Regions from separate parts of the Dickeya lacustris genome, predicted to be linked through region 2. Evidence: predicted binding sites of a transcription regulator. Region 2 holds the regulator's gene; the other holds the start of a gene.

Region 1 (9,466 bases), 1.4 Mb from region 2:
TTATAGTGACTGACGTGTAGGTGATGCCTGATGATGCAGCGAGCCGCGCCGCTGCCAGGGCAAGCCACTATTCCCTGTTTTTTGCCTGTTTCCTGTCTGTTCTCTGGCATTGCTGGGGCCATTTTTTGTGCGTTCTGATGCAGGCTGGCACGCGGGGCACGGGGTTGTCACCGGTCTTTTATTGTGGGTTTGCATGCCAATTTATCGTCATTTTTTCTTGCGTCTGTGTCGTTCTCTGCGTGTGTTTCGTCTGGCGTTGCTACAGGCATCGCCGGGCCTGACTATGATGGTGTTTTTGATAGTGTGCAGCCTTATTTTTGTCGTCAGCAGTATCTGGACGTTTTGGGGCTCCTACCAGCGGGCGTTGGATGATGCGGAAAAAAACGCCATCAACTTATCGGTAGCGATGTCTCGTCAGGCCCAAGACACGTTTGCCCCGATTGAGGTGGCGATGGATGGGATGTTAAAGGGCCTGTCTCACATCGGAATGCTGGACTCAACCCGCGTAAAAAGTGTGTTAGATAGCCACCGGGCCGTGTTGCCGCAATTGGTTGGACTATATTTATTTGATGAGAAAGGCAACCTTATCGCCTCTACCAGTAATGGGCCGCTATATATTTATAATGCATCCCGGCGGGAGTATTTCTCTTTTTTAAAGCAAAATGACACCCCATCATTATATATCGCTAAAGTCGCTGTCAGTAATATTTCCCATAAACGCGTTATTCCGGTGGCTAAACGGGTCAATGGCCCTAACGGTGAATTCAAGGGCGTTTTTCTCGCCTCTGTCGATCATAATTACTTTGGTAATTTCTACAGTTACTTCAATCTGGATTATAACGGCGTCTTATCGCTCATGAATACGGATGGTCATGCAATTTATCTTTACCCACATTTAGACCAATATATTAATAGTGATTTTTCCAGCGGCGGATTATTTGAAAAATCACGCCTTGAGCACGGCAGTGGTAGTGGAACCTGGCGCACCACGCTGGATGGTCGGGTACGTATTCTTGCTTATGTAAAGCTACAGCGTTATCCGTTAATTGTTGCCGCAAGTCTGGATAAGGCGGCGATACAGCAGCGCTGGCTTGCGGATAATATGCCTGCCATCCTGCTCAATATTTTAGTGCTGTTTGCGATTGGCTTTCCCGGCAGTATTGTGCTGCGACAGGTGCGGCAAACGGTGCGAGCCAGCGATGATATTAGCCGGTTGCATCAGGAGATGACGGATAAAAATAAAGCGCTGCAACAGCTGGCGCTGCTTGACCCCCTGACCAAACTGGCCAACCGGCGTCGTTTTGATCGTTATCTGACGCAGGCGTTGCTCAACGCCCAGCAGGAAGACTTGCCGATGACGCTTATCATGCTGGATGTGGATTTTTTCAAACGTTACAACGACACCTATGGCCATGTGCAGGGCGATCATTGTCTGATGCAAATCGGGGCGGTACTCGCAGAGATGCCGCTGCCCGACCACGCGCTGGTTGCCCGTTATGGCGGTGAGGAGTTCGCTATTATTCTGCCAGGGTTATCCGGTGAGCAGGGCGAGGCGCTTGGTATTCAGGTGGTTGAGCAGATACGAGCGCGTGCCATTGCGCATCAGGCGTCATTGCTTGCCCATCAAGTTGTGACAGTGAGCGTTGGCGTTTATGCCTACTCCAGCGCCAATCCCTGTAGTCAGCAACGTCTGAAGGAGGGGGCCGATCAGGCATTGTATTTGGCAAAGAAAAAAGGGCGTGATAACTGCGTGCGCTTGTGAACCTTTCTGCTTATTCATCATGATGTTGTCTTGCAACCCCGTCCATTGCCGTAGCGCACCCGGGCCGGGTGGACATATTTAATTAGAAAAAATCGCTTTACCAAACCTTACGTTTGTCTATTAATACGAACCATTATCATTCTTTGTCATGTTCGTGTTAGCGATATGATAATGACCGTCGAGTCCGCAATGTCGCCGCTTGCTGCATGCGATAACGGTGAAGGAGTTGTCAGCCATGTTTGTTCCGTTACTCATTATGTTCCGCGAAGGGCTTGAAGCCGCGCTGATTGTCAGCCTGATAGCCAGTTACCTCAAACGTACCCAGCGTGAACACTGGATGGGCGCTGTGTGGGCGGGCGTTGGGCTGGCGCTGGCGCTCTGCCTGGGGTTGGGCGTGGTGATCAATGCCACCACCGGCGAATTTCCGCAAAAACAGCAAGAGCTGTTTGAGGGCGTGGTGGCGGTGGTCGCCGTCGTCATTCTGACCTGGATGGTGTTCTGGATGCGAAAAGTATCACGCTCGGTGCGCCTGCATCTGGAGTGTGCGGTCGATAACGCGCTCAATGCCGGTAAGCGCCAGGGGTGGGCGCTGGTGGCGATGGTGTTTTTTGCCGTGGCGCGCGAAGGGCTGGAGTCGGTGTTTTTTCTGCTGGCGGCGTTTGAGCAGGATGTCGGCATCGCCGCGCCCATTGGTGCGGTGCTGGGGCTAGTTTGCGCGGTGGTGGTGGGCGCGCTGATTTACTGGGGCGGCGTGAAGCTGCAACTGGCGCGTTTCTTTAAATGGAGCAGCCTGTTTATTTTGTTTGTCGCCGCCGGGCTTGCCGCAGGAGCCATTCGGGCGTTTCACGAGGCCGGATTGTGGAACGAATTTCAACAGGTGGCGTTTGATTTGAGTGCGGTTTTATCCACTCACAGCCTGGCCGGTACGATGCTTGAGGGCATGTTTGGCTATCAGGAAGCGCCGACAGTCAGTGAAGTGGCCGTGTACTGGCTCTACCTGATCCCGGCGTTGCTGTACTTCTTTTTACCTGCGCGCCCGGTGCAACGTGCGGCGACGGTGCCGCAGTCGCGTCAGCGCTAATCACTATTGTCAATCATGATGAGGCGCTGGGCCTGCCACGCGTCGTCATCCAGCGCCCATGATACGGGTATGAATAAAATTACTGCTATTAATCAGTCAATTAATAAAGGATGGCTCTATGTCTACACCCTATTTTCGTCGCACAGCTTTGAGTGTTGCACTGCTGGCATTGCCTGCGTTTGGCGTACTGGCTGCGGATATCCCGCAGGTGAAAGTGACGGTTAACGATAAGCAGTGTGAGCCGATGCAAGTGACGGTGCCTGCCGGAAAAACGCAGTTTGTGGTGACGAATGCCAGCCAGAAAAATCTGGAATGGGAAATCCTCAAAGGGGTGATGGTGGTTGAGGAGCGTGAAAATATCGCCCCCGGTTTCACCCAGAAAATGACCGCCACATTAGAGCAGGGCGAATATGACATGACCTGCGGGTTGCTGAGTAACCCGAAAGGCAAGCTGGTGGTCACGGCGGCGGCCGGAAATACCCCAGTACAAACCAATGTCCTCGATCTGGTCGGGCCGATTGCCGAATACAAAGTGTATGTCACTAAAGAAGTGGACGGGTTGGTTGCGCAGACCAAACGTTTCACCGATGCCATCAAAGCGGGCAAGCTGGATGACGCGCGTAAACTCTATGCGCCGACGCGCCAGCACTATGAGCGTATTGAGCCGATTGCCGAGTTGTTCTCCGATCTGGACGGCAGCATTGATGCCCGTGAGGATGACTACGAGCAAAAAGCGGCTGACCCGAAATTCACCGGGTTCCATCGGCTGGAAAAGGCGCTGTTTGCGGATAACAGCGTTAAGGACATGGCGAAGTATGCCGACCAGCTCTATGCCGATACGCAAGAGTTGCAGACGCGTATTGCCAGCCTGACCTTCCCGCCGAATAAAGTGGTAGGCGGGGCCGCCGGTTTGATTGAGGAGGTGGCGGCCACCAAAATCAGCGGTGAGGAAGATCGCTACAGCCGCACCGATCTGTGGGATTTTCAGGCCAATGTTGAGGGCGCACAGAAAATCGTCAACCTGTTACGTCCGCTACTGACCAAAGCTAACCCGGCGTTGCTGGCAAAAATCGACGCTAACTTTAAAACCGTTGATACGGTGCTGGCGAAATATAAAACGCCGGAGGGCTTTGCCTCTTATGAGAAGCTCAGTGATGCCGATCGCACGGCGCTAAAAGGCCCGATCACGGCGCTTGCGGAAGATTTAGCGCAGTTGCGCGGTGTGTTGGGTCTGGATTAAGGCAGGCGAATCATGAGTCGTTATCATGGCCCGCAGGATGGGCCCTCGACAGGGTTAAATGCGTGCCCGGCGCACGCCGAGCTGGTGTCACCCTCGCGCCGTCGCCTGTTGCAGGGGCTGGGGATGATGGGTGGCGCGCTGGCGCTGGGCGCGGGCCCGGCTGCCGCCACCGGGCAGACTTCCGCCGATGCCGCTGTGGATGAACGCTGGCAAAAGCAGCCATTTTACGGGCCGCATCAGGCCGGGATCACCACGCCGCAGCAGGCTGCCATGATGCTGGTGGCGTTTGATGTGCTGGCAGGCAACAAGGCTGATTTGGCGCGGTTGTTTCAACTGCTGACGCGGCGCATCGCTTTTTTGAGCACGGGCGGCAAGGTGGAATCGGTTGACCCGCGCCTGCCGCCGCTGGATTCCGGCATCATGGGGAGCAATATCTACCCAGACAACCTGACGATTACCGTGTCGGTAGGCGCATCGTTGTTTGATGAACGCTTTGGTTTACAGGCGCAAAAGCCGCGTAAACTTGAACGCATGACGCGCTTTCCCAATGATTCGCTCGATGCCAGCCTGTGCCACGGCGATCTGCTGTTGCAAATTTGCGCCAACACGCATGAAACGGTGTTGCATGCGTTGCGCGATATCATCAAGCAGACGCCGGATTTGCTCAGTGTGCGCTGGAAGCGCGAAGGGTTTATCTCGGCACATGCGGCGCGCAGTCAGGGCAAAGAAACGCCGATTAATTTGCTGGGCTTTAAAGATGGCACCGCCAATCCGAATAGTGCGGATAACGCGCTGATGGATGAAATCCTCTGGGTCGGGCCGCAGTCCGGCGAGCCGTCATGGACACAGGGTGGCAGCTATCAGGCCGCGCGCATCATCCGTTTTCATGTTGAATTCTGGGATCGCACGCCGCTTAAAGAGCAGCAGATGATTTTTGGCCGCGACAAGCACAGCGGTGCGCCGCTGGGCATGGTCAATGAGCATGACGAGCCGGATTACAGCCAAGACCCGCAAGGCCAGGTGATTCCGCTGGATGCCCATATTCGCCTGGCAAACCCGCGCACGCCGGAAAGCCGCGCCAATCTGATGTTGCGCCGGGGCTACAGCTATTCGCTGGGGGTAACAAACGCCGGTCAACTGGATATGGGGCTGCTGTTTGTCTGTTATCAGGCCGATCTGGAAAAGGGGTTTCTCGCGGTACAAAAACGGCTCAACGGCGAGCCGCTGGAGGAGTACATCAAGCCGATTGGCGGTGGCTACTTCTTTGTGCTGCCGGGGGTAAAACACCCTGACGACTGGCTCGCCAGCGTGTTGCTGGGTGGCGAGCCACAATAGCTCATAACACATCACCTCATTAGCATGAGGTGATGTGTTACTCCGCGCACTCCCTATCGGAATAGCCCACACACATCCTGCCGGTTGCACCCGCAGGCAACCGGCCGGGGCGAACTAGTTATCGTTATGCGGCGGGGCGGGCAACGGCGGTTGTCTGGTGCCTGTCAGCCGCTGTTTTACGCGCATGACGCTGGTAAACAGTACCGGGACGAACAGCACCGCCAACACCGTCGCGCTTATCATGCCACCTAACACGCCGGTGCCAATGGCACGCAGGGTCTCGGCGCTGGCACCGGAGGCGAAAGCCAGCGGTATGACGCCGAGGATAAACGCCAGCGACGTCATCAGGATGGGGCGTAAGCGCAATTGGGCCGCGCGTGTTGCTGCCTCTTTCAGGCTAAGGCCTTGCTGATGCAGCTGTCTGGCGAACTCGACAATCAGAATGGCATTTTTCGCCGACAGGCCAATGACAATAATCAGCCCGACACGGAAAAACACATCGTTTGGCATGTCGCGCAGGATAACGGCTGTCAGCGCACCCAGCATGCCAAGAGGCACCACCAGAATCACCGACAGAGGAATGAGCCAGCTTTCGTATAACGCCGCCAACACTAAAAACACCACCACCATCGAGAGCATTAACAGCAGCGGCGTTTGGGCGGCAGACTGGTTATCTTGCAGCGATTGCCCCGTCCACTCGATGCCAAAGCCGGGCGGCAGTTGTGCGGCTAACCGCTCCATTTCCGCCATCGCCTCGCCGCTGGCGTAACCTGTCGCCGCGCGCCCGGAGAGTCGCAGCGCCGAGAATCCCTGATAGCGCGTTAATTGCTGCGCGGTATCGCGCCAGACAGGAATAACCACCTCACGCAGCGACACCATGCCGCCTGCGGTGTTACGCACATACAGGTTAAGCACATCATCAAGTTGCATGCGTGCCGGGGCATCGGCCTGAATAATCACCTGCTGCATTCCGCCTGCATAGGGAAAATCATTCACATACAGTGACCCGATAGCGCCGGACAGCGCATCGCTGATGGTATTAAACGACACACCGAGCGCCTGTGCTTTCTGGCGGTCAATCTCCAGATTAATCGCGCTGCCGGGGGCCAGCCCATCCGGGTAGACATCGGTAACAACCGGGCTCTGGGCTGCCAGTGCCAGCAGGTGAGCCTGTGCTGACATCAGGGCGTCATGGCCGCGATTGGCGCGGTCGAGTAAACGCAAACTGAAACCGGCGGACGTCCCCAAATCTTCAATCGCGGGCGGAATCAGCGACATAATGGTGCCTTCGCGCGCCTGCGACATCGCCTGTTGTGCCAGCTCGGTTTCGCGGGCGATGGAGGTGCCCGCTCGGGCGGCACCGTCTTTGAGCATGGTGAAAGCCAGCGCGGTGTTAGCGCCTGAACCAGAGAAACCGAAGCCGAGAATGGAGATACTGGTCGCCACGCCAGGACGCGCGGCGACATACTCTTCAAAGGATTTCACGACCGCTAATGTGCGCGCTTCAGTGGCATCTGCCGGGAGCTGGAATGAGGTCATGAAGTAGCCCTGATCGTCTTGCGGCAGAAAGTCTGACGGCAGGGCGCGAAATCCGCCGATGACGACCGCAACCAGCGAGAAAAACAGCAACAGCATGCCGCCGGTTCGCTTGAGCAGGGCGCGAGTCGTTGCCTCGTAACGCTGCGTCAGGCGATCAAACCCTCGGTTAAAGACCCCGAAAAGGCCTTTCTTACGCTTATGGTCAGCGCTGACCGGTTTGAGCAGCGTGGCGCATAACGCGGGGGTGAGCGTCAGGGCAAGAAACGCCGAAAACAGGATAGACGTGGCCATTGAGAGAGTGAATTGCTGGTAAATCACCCCAACGGAGCCGCTGGCAAATGCCATGGGAATAAAGACAGCGGACAAGACCAGCGTTATCCCGATAATCGCGCCGGTGATTTCGCGCATGGCTTTGAGGGTTGCTTCTTTGGGCGGCAGCCTCTCCTTGACCATCAGGCGCTCGACGTTTTCCACCACCACAATCGCGTCATCAACGATAATCCCGATAGCCAGCACCATGCCGAACATGGTCAATACGTTAATCGAGAAACCGGCCAGCAGCATCACGGTCAGTGTTCCCAGGAGTGCGATGGGCGCAACAATGGCCGGAATGAGAGTATAACGGACGTTTTGCAAAAACAGGTACATCACTAAAAAGACCAGCACCATCGCTTCAATTAGCGTGGTGATGACTTTTTCGATGGAGAGCTTCACAAAGGGCGCGGTATTAAATGGCAGCGAATATTCCATTCCGGCTGGCATAGAGAATTTTAGTTCGCGCATGCGTTCGTTGATGGCTTCGGCCGTGCGCACCGCGTTCGCGCCGGGCGCGAGCTGAATGGCGGCGGCCGTCGCGCTTTTCCCTTTTTCTCTCACCGAGAAGCCGTAAGATTGCGCGCCCAGTTCAACGCGCGCGACATCGCCTAAGCGCACGCGCGCGCCATTTTCCCGAGCCCGCAACACGATATCGGCAAATTGCGTTGGGGTAGAGAGCTGGCCTTGTACCGTTAATGGCAGCGAAACCTGCTGGCCGGGCACGGTCGGCGTATCGCCTAATCGCCCTGGGGAAACCAGCACGTTTTGTTGGCTGATGGCATCGGAGACATCGCCAAGCGTTAAGCCATAAGCCAGCAGCTTATTGGGGTCAACCCAGACCCGCATCGCTTGTTCTGCGCCAAATAACTGTACCCGGCCGACGCCGTTAATACGGCGTAGCTCGGTGGCGATATTACGCGCCAGATAGTGATTTAACGCCATCATATCGTAGCGGCCACTACGGTCAGTGAGACTGACCAGCATCAGGAACCCCGATGAAGCGGCTTCCACCTGCAACCCGTTTTGCCTGACGATTTGCGGCAGGCGAGGCTCGACGGTTTTGATGCGGTTTTGTATATCAATTTGCGCCAGTTCCGGGTTTGTCCCCGGTTGAAACGTCACATTGATTTGCGCCAGACCGCTGGTATCTGCCGTGGATTCAAAATAGAGCAGGTTTTTAACGCCAGACAGTTCTCGCTCAAGCAGGGTGACGACCGAGTCATTCAACGTTTGTGGGCTGGCGCCTGGGTAGGTGGCGATAATCGTCACTGACGGCGGCGCGACCGAAGGATAGCGCGCTATCGGCAACTGCGGCAGCGCCAGCAGGCCGAATAGCACGATGAACAGCGCAATGACGGCGGCAAAAATAGGACGCTGGATAAAAAATTGCGGCATGGTGTGTCGTTTCCTGATTTAACGCGGGGCGTCATGCGTTGCAGACGCCATCCGACCCCAATACTGCGGTGGTGACGGCGATCCCTTCACTGAGCCGGTCGCCGCCTTCTACGACGACAAGCTGGCCTGGTCGCAGACCTTCCTGAATACGGTATTGCTGGTGAAGCTGCTCGCCGAGCGTCACCGCGACGGCTTGCGCTTTTCTTTGCTCGTCAATGACCCACACTTTGGCGACGCCATCGCTGTGCGTCACCGCTTGTTGAGGGATGAGAATGGCATCATCGTAGTGGCCGCGCGGAAGTCGCGCGCGCACGAACATGCCCGGCAGCAGTTGCCGCTGCGGGTTATCGACCAGGATGCGCACCAAAATATCGCCCGTGCTGGCATCGACCGTGATTCCCGAAAACAGCATGCTGGCGCGTACCGGGTAGGGTTGGCCGTCGCTGCGCAATATGTCCACCGCCACGCCTTCGCTGGCGCGACGGGCCAACATGTCGCGCAGCGGCTCAAGTGTTGACGCTGGCTGGCGAACATCCACATACACCTGGTCGATTTGTTGTACCCGGGCCAGCGCTGTAGTGTCTGTGCTGCTGACGAGCGCGCCTTCGGTAATCAGCGCCTGGTCGATACGCCCGGCAATCGGCGAGTCGATGGTGGCAAATTTTAAATCGAGTTGACGGCGCGCTAAGGTTGCGTTGGCCTGGGCGACATCCGCAGTGGCCTGATCGCGCTGTGCGATGGCGTCATCATAATTTTCCTGGCTGATAGCACCGCTACTCAGGAGAGGCTTGAGACGATT
Region 2 (9,466 bases):
CACAGCGGTGATTTCCGCCGCCAGCAGACACAGGATGATACCGTCTTTATCGGTTGACCACGGCGTGCCGTCAAAACGCAGGAATGAAGCCCCGGCGCTCTCTTCGCCGCCAAAGCCCAGCGTGCCATCAAACAGCCCATCGACAAACCACTTAAAGCCAACCGGCACTTCTACCAGTTTGCGGCCAAGATCGGCGACCACGCGGTCAATCATCGCACTGGACACCAGCGTTTTACCCACCGCAACCGACTCGCTCCACTGCAGACGATGACGGAACAGGTAGTTAATCGCCACCGCCAGATAGTGGTTGGGGTTCATCAGCCCTGCCGGGGTTACAATCCCGTGGCGGTCATAATCCGGGTCATTGGCAAACGCCAAATCGAACTTATCACGCAGCGCCAGTAACCCGGCCATGGCGGAAACCGATGAACAATCCATACGGATAACGCCATCGTGATCCAGCGTCATAAAGCGGAATGTTTGGTCAACAGCATCATTGACCAAGGTCAGATCCAGCTTGTAATACTCGGCAATACGCTGCCAGTAAGCAATGCCCGAACCGCCAAGCGGGTCAACGCCAAGCTTCAGACCCGCACGCTGGATCGCCGCCATATCCACCACATCACCCAGCGCCGCCACATACGGCTCAACCAGATCACGCTCATGCAAATGCCCGCTTTGGCGCGCGTTATCCAGCGACTGACGTTTCACGTCACGCAGGTTATCGGCCAGCAGCGCATTAGCGCGTTTTTCAATCACACTGGTGAGGTTGGTATCGGCCGGGCCACCGTTAGGCGGGTTATATTTGATGCCGCCATCTTCCGGCGGATTATGCGAGGGCGTAATCACAATGCCATCGGCCAGCGCGCCGCCCTGACGGTTGTGTACCAAAATCGCATTAGAGACGGCTGGCGTCGGGGTAAATCCGTTGTCTTGCTGAATAATGACGTCCACACCGTTCGCTGTCAGCACTTCCAGCACAGAGATAAACGCCGGTTCAGACAGCGCATGGGTGTCTTTACCGACATAGCACGGGCCGGTAATCCCCTGGCGGCTGCGTTCTTCGGCAATCGCCTGAGCAATAGCCAAAATGTGCGCCTCGTTAAAACTGTGGCGGGCAGCGCTGCCGCGATGACCGGATGTGCCGAACTTCACGCTGTGAGCCGGGTTGGTAACATCCGGGCGCAGCACATAATATTGCGATGTCAACTGTGCGACATTAATCAGGTCGCTTTGCCGGGTTGGTTGTCCGGCTCTCGGGTGGTTGGCCATAGGCGTTTCTTCCTGACACAATGATGTAAGCAGTGATTTAAATAGTGCCGCAAACTTTCTCAGTCAGTTCCGGCGGGAACTGCATTGCCAGCATGATGTACTCAACCATGCTGCGTTTACGACCAGTATTGGTATTGGTGATAACCCAATAGGGTGTGCCCTCTATCGGGCGGGGTTTGGTTTGAGCACCGTGCAGCAGTAATGTTTGCTCATCGGTCGCGAAATAAACCCGTGTACGGCCATGCAGCGACTCGGTGGCAGCAGCGAATGTCTCGGGTGACAGACGATAAAGTTCAGACAATACCATCATAAAACGATTGACCGCCCGGCTCTGCTCGGCGTACTCATCCGATAGCAGTAACTCACGCATGGTTCTCACCCGATCGCGGGCGGGCTGTACGGTGACGGGTTCGGCACTTTGCGATGCAGGCACAGCGGCCTCAGCGACGGGGGGCACACTGCCAAATTTCAGCATACGCCGTAAAATATCCGATGCACTTTCGCCAATATGTTGAGTGTGGCTGGCGATATAACGGTAAAGCTCGTCGTCTACCTCAATAGTTTTCATCTTTATCCAGTACAGTTTTATGTCTTTAATCAATCGTCAGAAATTATACAGACTCTGCCCAACCCACCCACAACCGCAGGCGATGGCAACCTACATTCGGGATTATCCGAACCGCCGCCGCCGTGTCAGCGCCAGAGGCTTACGGCTAATCGGCGCCACCCCCGACAGCACATCATTTCTCGATAACCGCATTACGCCTCGTTCGCCACAAGCGGCGCACGACAACATCACTTCTCCTGACAACAGAAATCCTGACAGGATTTATCCCTCAGCATAGGCGCATGTTAAAGTCATGATACCCTAAGCTACTGTCTGTCTGAATGAACTTCACCATGAAATTGAATTATCGCTGGCAAAATGCACAACAGCCGCAGCATCAATTACCAATTGTCCTCATTCACGGCCTGTTTGGTAATCTGGATAATCTTGGCGTACTGGCGCGCAATCTGCAAAAACATCATGATATCTTGCAGATAGACTTACGAAATCACGGCCTCTCGCCCCGTTCGCCAGAGATGAATTACGCCGTTATGGCGCAGGATGTACAAGAGCTTATCGAAGAATTAGGGTTACAACGCGTCATTCTTGTCGGTCATTCGATGGGCGGGAAAGTGTCTATGGCCCTTAGCGCATCGCTCGGCGAGCGCATTGCATGTATTGTGGCCATTGATATCGCGCCAGTTGACTATCAGGTTCGCCGCCACGATAACGTCTTTGCCGCCCTCCGCGCCGTCAGCGATGCCGGTATAACACAACGCGCCGAAGCCGCTGATGCCATGCGCCGCCATCTGGCGGACGACGAGGGCGTAATACAGTTTCTGCTGAAATCTTTTCAACAAGGCGAGTGGCGTTTTAACGTCCCCGTATTGTGGGATCAATACATGCATATTGTTGGCTGGGAAGAGATTACGCCCTGGCCCGGCCCTATTCTCTTTATTCGCGGCAGCCTCTCACCTTACCTTGACGATGAACATCGCCAGGCGCTATTGCGTCAATTCCCCAATGCCAAAGCACATGTGGTTAGCGGCGCTGGCCACTGGGTACACGCAGAAAAACCCGACGCCGTTCTGCGCGCGATTCACCGCTTTCTTGACACGCACTAAGCCGCGTTTGCCACTCGCTGCGGCCACTCGTCTTTCAAGGATGACACTGGTGTTCCTCCCTCGCTTAAATACGGGATGAACGCCAGTAAACCGTTGTCGCCGCTACAACGGCTGAGGTATGATGGCGCGCGCAGTAAGGAACGGCTGGCTGGCCGCTTGCATCATTAACCACATTTCATCAAAACACCAACACACATCAACTGCTGTCGATGACCTGAACAGAGGCAAAAACCGCAGTCGTGTTTGGCGTTTTGGCCGGATTTCTTGCACGACCACTACCTATGGCAAAAGAACAAACGGATCGCACTACGCTTGATCTGTTCGCGAATGAGCGCCGACCAGGGCGGCCCAAAACAAGTCCGCTCTCTCGCGACGAACAGCTGAGAATTAATAAACGCAACCAATTGCGGCGTGACCGGGTGCGTGGGTTACGGCGCGTTGAATTAAAAATCAACAGCGAGGCGGTAGATATTCTCAATGCGCTGGCAGAAAAACAAAATATCAGCCGCAGTGAACTCATTGAGCAGATGTTGTTGGCACAGTTGGCAGATAAACAAGATTAACACCGCCCATTCATGCGCCGGGCGCTGTTAGTTGAGGCAGTGGGTTATTCGAGTGGTAATGTATTCGAGTGGTGAGTTATTCGGATAGCGGTGTATTCGACCAGTTAGACACAGACAGGGCCATAAACTAACGCATGTCACTGACATATGGCCGAGTTGCGGTGACGTCCCTTTCCTTCTATTTATAAACCCAACGCAATTTATAAACGCAACACGGTTTATAAACGCAACGTAATCTATAAAACCCAAGGCGAGAATACCGCTTTTTCAGGCGTCATCCGTGACGCCAACTCCACTCATGCCTTATTGCCTCAGAATGTTTCCCAGTTATCCGCGCCTTTCGCACTTCGAGCGGTCGTCGCGGGCAGTGCTTTACTGGCCGGGGCCGCCACCGCTTTGGGAGCAGCCGGACGCTCGCGTCTCGCCATACCAGCGCCAGCGTTATCTTCTGTCAAACGGAATACGGAAACCGCTTCGGTCAGCACCATCGCCTGCTCTTCCAGCGAACGGGTTGCCGCAGAAGCCTGTTGCACCAGCGCGGCGTTTTGTTGCGTTACTCCGTCCATTTCCGTAATAGCCAATCCCGCCTGAGCAATACCTTTGCTTTGTTCATCGGATGCTGTGGCAATCTCAGACATGATATCGGTTACGTTGGTGACAGCTTTGACGATGTCACTCATGGTAGTACCGGCATCGGCCACCAGATTAGAGCCGTTATCGACACAGCGTACAGATTCAGCAATCAGCCCTTCAATCTCTTTGGCCGCCTGCGCGCTGCGCTGTGCCAGACTTCTGACTTCGCCCGCAACCACCGCAAATCCACGCCCCTGCTCGCCCGCACGCGCCGCTTCCACAGCAGCGTTCAGCGCCAGAATATTCGTCTGGAAAGCAATCCCATTGATAACGCTGGTTATTTCAGCAATTTTCTTCGAGCTGCCGGAGATTTCCGCCATGGTTTTCACCACGTTATCAACCAACTCGCCACCTTTACTGGCCGTTTGCGATGCCTGACGCGCTAACTGGCTCGCGTGGCTGGCATTTTCTGCGTTTTGTTTCACCGTGGACGTTAACTGCTCCATACTTGCAGCGCTCTCTTCCAGCGCCGCCGCCTGAGACTCCGTGCGGGAGGCCAAATCGTTATTGCCTGACGCTATCTCTGACACGCCTTGATAAATAGACTCTGCGCTGTGACGAATGGTGCTAACGGTATTCGCTAAACTGCTCTGCATATGCCGCAATAGCGGAAACAGTTTACCGACACAGTTGTTACCAAAATCCAGAATTGGCTTACTTAAACGGCCATCGGCAATGACCTGGAAATGATCGCGCAGATCATTCAACGGCCGCACCAGATAGGCCACCAGATAACGATCTGTCAGAAACAGCATCACTAAACCGGCAATCAACCCCGCCAGCAGAATGGTTTGTCCAACGCCTGTAATGCTCTGAAGCCGCGCACCGGCATCCACAAACATCGCTGACCCTGCTTTATTAAACGCAGTAAAGGACGTGTTAAACTGGCGGCTAAAAGCGGGCACGATATCTTTGGCGTATTTATCGTACTCATCGAATTTTTTATCCGCCGCACGCTGGAACATTGGGTCAACACCCTGAGTGATCAGGTTGCCCCAGTCACGAATCACCGCCTCGACCAGCTCTTGTGACATGCCTGCATGGTCAATCTTTTTAAATGCTTCAAGGTTGGATTTCAGTAAGTCCAGCGCCGCCTGAGCGGACTTTTGCTGCTCATCGGCCTTTTGATTGTCATTGCTCTGGCGGTAATCAATCGCCCTCGCCAGGCGCGTTACCATGCGGAAATATTGATCGTTACCCGTGTTAACCAAGTCCATATTATTGACCAGCAATGCGCTGGTTTTGGACGTTTCGTTCATGGTTCGAAATGAGTACATGGTATAGACCGAAACCGCAATCCATAACACACAGAAGACACCAAGCACCCAGAGCATCGCGGTGCGGATGGCTATATTTTTCAGGAATTGCATAGTTGACTCCATACGTGAGCTATTGGTCGGGTAAGACATGTTGTGGTAGATGCAACGAAACAGACGTCACGCAAACAGGGTTGACAGAATTTATTATGGTCGTCGTTTTGTAAAAAACATTGCTGCACACTTACATTTCATAGAAGCACTATGTTCTGTAATCGTCAAAAACAAAGGAACATTTAGATCGTGATATCCGTTTAAAAGCTAATATAAATTATATATTTTTTTAATTATCCACATTTTCAGTTATATAGTTCAACCATGGTATTTTAAAAAAATTAAAAAAACATTAAGGCGAAGGTTAAAAAACAGGCAAATCGCTGACTTCCGCCATTTGCTTCTGTGGTTACAGATACACGTTTATCCATCAGAGTGTGTCTGCTATGATTAGCGCATAGCGGGTAACGCAGAAACCATACCCTTAAGAATCAAGAGGTTATTATATCTATGGCTCTCATAGGCATTTTTTTTGGCAGTGACACAGGCAATACTGAAAATATTGCCAAAACTCTCCAGCAGCATCTGGGCAGCGACGTTGCCGAGCTACACGATATTGCCAAAAGCAGCAAGGAAGACCTTGAACGTTTTGACATCCTGCTGCTGGGCATTCCAACCTGGTATTACGGTGAAGCACAGTGTGATTGGGATGACTTTTTCCCAACGCTTGAAGAGATTGATTTTGAAGGTAAATTGGTCGCACTTTTCGGGTGTGGCGACCAGGAAGATTATGCAGAATACTTCTGCGATGCCATGGGGACAATCCGTGACATCATCGAACCGCGCGGCGCGACGATTGTCGGTCACTGGCCAACGCAGGGCTATTACTTTGAAGCGTCGAAAGGTCTGGCCGATGACAACCATTTTATCGGTCTGGCGATTGACGAAGACCGTCAGCCGGAATTGACTGGCGAGCGTGTTAGCACGTGGGTCAAACAAATCAGCGAAGAACTGAACCTGAAAGCATTGCTGGCCTAAGCCAGAACGGGGCTCTGCGCGACTGTCACCCAGAGCCCCGCTGTTTACCCGCATACAAATTATTCGCATGCAGAGGTTGGTGGGGCACAACTCGCTGAATCATCGGGTTTGTTATTATCGGCATTGGTAAAAAAGGCAAATGCCAAAATAGCGATAGATAAAAACTATCGCAATCAGTTGTACAATTTTTTAACTTTTTTCCCCGGCAAGGTACACTATCCACATGTTTGGCCGTATCGCACCTTGCACTTCTCTTGCCATACAACCTGCGTTTTGCCACAAAGAACACAAAAAACAGCGAGTTGGTGAGTATTATATTGTAAAAGTTCGGTGGTTTTCATTTTAACGCCACAGTTCTATAATTGATGCGCTGTGACCTTTTTTAAGCCAACCGACGACATCAGGCTTATAGCCTCCCAGATAAAGCACGTAACAGGACTAAATCCGCATGACTGACAACAACACCGCATTAAAAAAGGCTGGCCTGAAAGTAACGCTTCCGAGACTGAAAATTCTGGAAGTGCTTCAGGACCCTCAATGCCACCACGTCAGTGCGGAAGATTTATACAAGAAACTGATTGATATGGGCGAGGAAATCGGCCTTGCCACTGTTTATCGCGTACTGAATCAGTTTGATGATGCAGGTATTGTTACCCGCCACAACTTTGAAGGCGGCAAATCCGTTTTCGAGCTGACTCAGCAGCACCACCATGATCACCTGATTTGTCTGGATTGTGGCCGAGTCATTGAGTTTAGTGATGAGTCAATTGAAGCTCGTCAGCGTGAGATTTCCGAAAAATATGGCATCAAACTGACCAACCACAGTTTGTATCTTTACGGCCATTGCAGCAACGGCGATTGCCGTGAAGATGAAAGCGCACACGACGGGCGTTAATCACACAAACGGTACGCCGAATTACTGCACAAAAAAATAAAACCGCCTCGGCGGTTTTATTTTTAGTTCGCATCGCGGGCAACGTTTTAACCGGCCCAACTATCACGCAGACCTACCGTGCGATTGAACACCAGATTATCCGCGCTTGAATAGAGACGATCGGCGCAGAAATACCCTTCGCGTTCAAATTGATAAGCCTTCTCAACCGGGGCCTCACGCAAGCTTGCCTCAACAACCCCCTCAACCACTTTCAACGAATCCGGGTTGATAGTGGAGAGAAAATCGTCCGCAGCGCCTGGGTTAGCTACGCTGAACAAGCGATCGTACAAACGGAACTGAGCCGGTACAGCATGCGACGCCGACACCCAGTGAATAACGCCTTTTACTTTGCGCCCATCTGCCGGATCTTTACTCAGCGTTTGCGAATCATAGCTGCAATAGATAGCCGTGATTACGCCTTGCTCATCTTTCTCAATGCGTTCGGCCTTAATGACATACGCATTGCGCAGACGCACTTCTTTACCAAGCACCAGACGTTTGTATTGCTTATTGGCTTCTTCACGGAAATCAGCGCGATCGATATACACTTCGCGGCTAAACGCTACCTGGCGCGTCCCCATCTCTGGGTTGTTGGGATGATTTGGCATCGCAAGCCACTCTTCATGCCCTTCAGGTAAGTTCTCAATCACCACCTTGACGGGGTCGAGCACTGCCATGGCACGTGGGGCGCTCTCATTCAAATCGTCGCGAATGCAAGACTCCAGAGCGGCCATTTCCACGGTGTTGTCCTGCTTGGTCACACCGATACGGCGGCAAAACTCACGGATAGACGCAGCGGTATAGCCACGACGACGCAAGCCGGAAATCGTCGGCATACGCGGGTCATCCCACCCTTCGACGACTTTCTCGCTCACCAACAGATTCAGTTTACGCTTAGACATCACCGCGTATTCCAGATTCAGGCGAGAAAACTCATACTGACGAGGATGCGCCGGAATCGTGATGTTATCCAGCACCCAATCATACAGGCGGCGGTTATCCTGAAATTCCAGTGTACACAATGAATGCGTAATCCCTTCCAGCGCATCGGAAATGCAGTGGGTAAAGTCATACATTGGGTAGATGCACCATTTGTTGCCGGTCTGGTGATGCTCGGCAAACTTGATGCGGTATAACACCGGGTCACGCATCACGATAAACGGTGAGGCCATATCGATTTTGGCGCGCAGGCAAGCAGTGCCTTCGGCAAAATCACCGGCGCGCATTTTTTCAAACAACGCCAGGTTCTCTTGCACACCGCGATCGCGATATGGACTATTTTTCCCGGCGGTCGTCAGCGTACCGCGATATTCACGAATCTGCTCAGGCGTCAATTCATCGACATAGGCCAGGCCTTTATTAATCAGCTCAACCGCATAAAGGTACAACTGGTCGAAATAATTAGATGAATAGCGGACTTCGCCACTCCATGAAAACCCCAGCCATTGCACGTCATGTTTGATGGATTCGACGTATTCAATGTCTTCCTTCACTGGGTTCGTGTCATCAAAGCGCAGATTGCACTGACCGCTGTAATCCTCTGCGATACCAAAATTCAGGCAGATAGATTTTGCATGGCCAATATGCAGATAACCGTTTGGCTCCGGCGGGAAACGAGTCTGTATATGCTCATGCTTACCAGAAGCCAGATCTTCATCAATAATCTGACGAATAAAGTTGGTTGGGCGGGCTTCAGCCTCACTCATGTTTGGTTCCTCAAAATACGAAAAAACAACCCATAACCGCTAATGATCCAACAAGCCACGCTTTGAAACAACCGTTTGTTTCACGAAAGTTTAAGATAAAAAAACGGAGCCCATGGTTCACATGCACTCCGTTTTCACGTTTAACACTCAGCGAACGCGCGGTAGGCGCGAATCAGACAACGTCAATCCGCTATCGTCGATGAAACATCACGCAACGCTGCGGCAATACTCTCAGCCTGTGTTCCAACCACAATTTGCACACTCTGCTTATTAAGACGAATCACCCCAGCCGCACCGAGCTGGCGAGCGGCGGTTTCATCCACCAGCGCAGAATCTTTC

The links. The regulator Fur, encoded in region 2, represses iron uptake genes when iron is present. The targets are predictions, from matches to a motif close to ATAATAATGAGAACNACTATCAA.
Region 1: the regulator Fur is predicted to act here: its motif matches at 1,880-1,902, upstream of efeU (iron uptake transporter permease EfeU).

Annotation. Positions count from the first base shown of each region.
Region 1 covers NZ_CP114280.1:1,028,370-1,037,835, reverse strand. Annotated here, with positions in the region: gene O1Q98_RS04625 (sensor domain-containing diguanylate cyclase) at 194-1,762, shown strand; gene efeU (iron uptake transporter permease EfeU) at 1,998-2,843, shown strand; gene efeO (iron uptake system protein EfeO) at 2,962-4,083, shown strand; gene efeB (iron uptake transporter deferrochelatase/peroxidase subunit) at 4,096-5,418, shown strand; gene O1Q98_RS04605 (multidrug efflux RND transporter permease subunit) at 5,533-8,667, opposite strand; gene O1Q98_RS04600 (efflux RND transporter periplasmic adaptor subunit) at 8,699-9,466, opposite strand, start outside.
Region 2 covers NZ_CP114280.1:3,950,925-3,960,390, reverse strand. Annotated here, with positions in the region: gene pgm (phosphoglucomutase (alpha-D-glucose-1,6-bisphosphate-dependent)) at 1-1,272, opposite strand, end outside; gene seqA (replication initiation negative regulator SeqA) at 1,310-1,840, opposite strand; gene ybfF (esterase) at 2,173-2,943, shown strand; gene ybfE (LexA regulated protein) at 3,225-3,506, shown strand; gene O1Q98_RS17885 (methyl-accepting chemotaxis protein) at 3,818-5,509, opposite strand; gene fldA (flavodoxin FldA) at 5,960-6,487, shown strand; gene fur (ferric iron uptake transcriptional regulator) at 6,936-7,382, shown strand; gene glnS (glutamine--tRNA ligase) at 7,469-9,127, opposite strand; gene nagE (N-acetylglucosamine-specific PTS transporter subunit IIBC) at 9,310-9,466, opposite strand, start outside.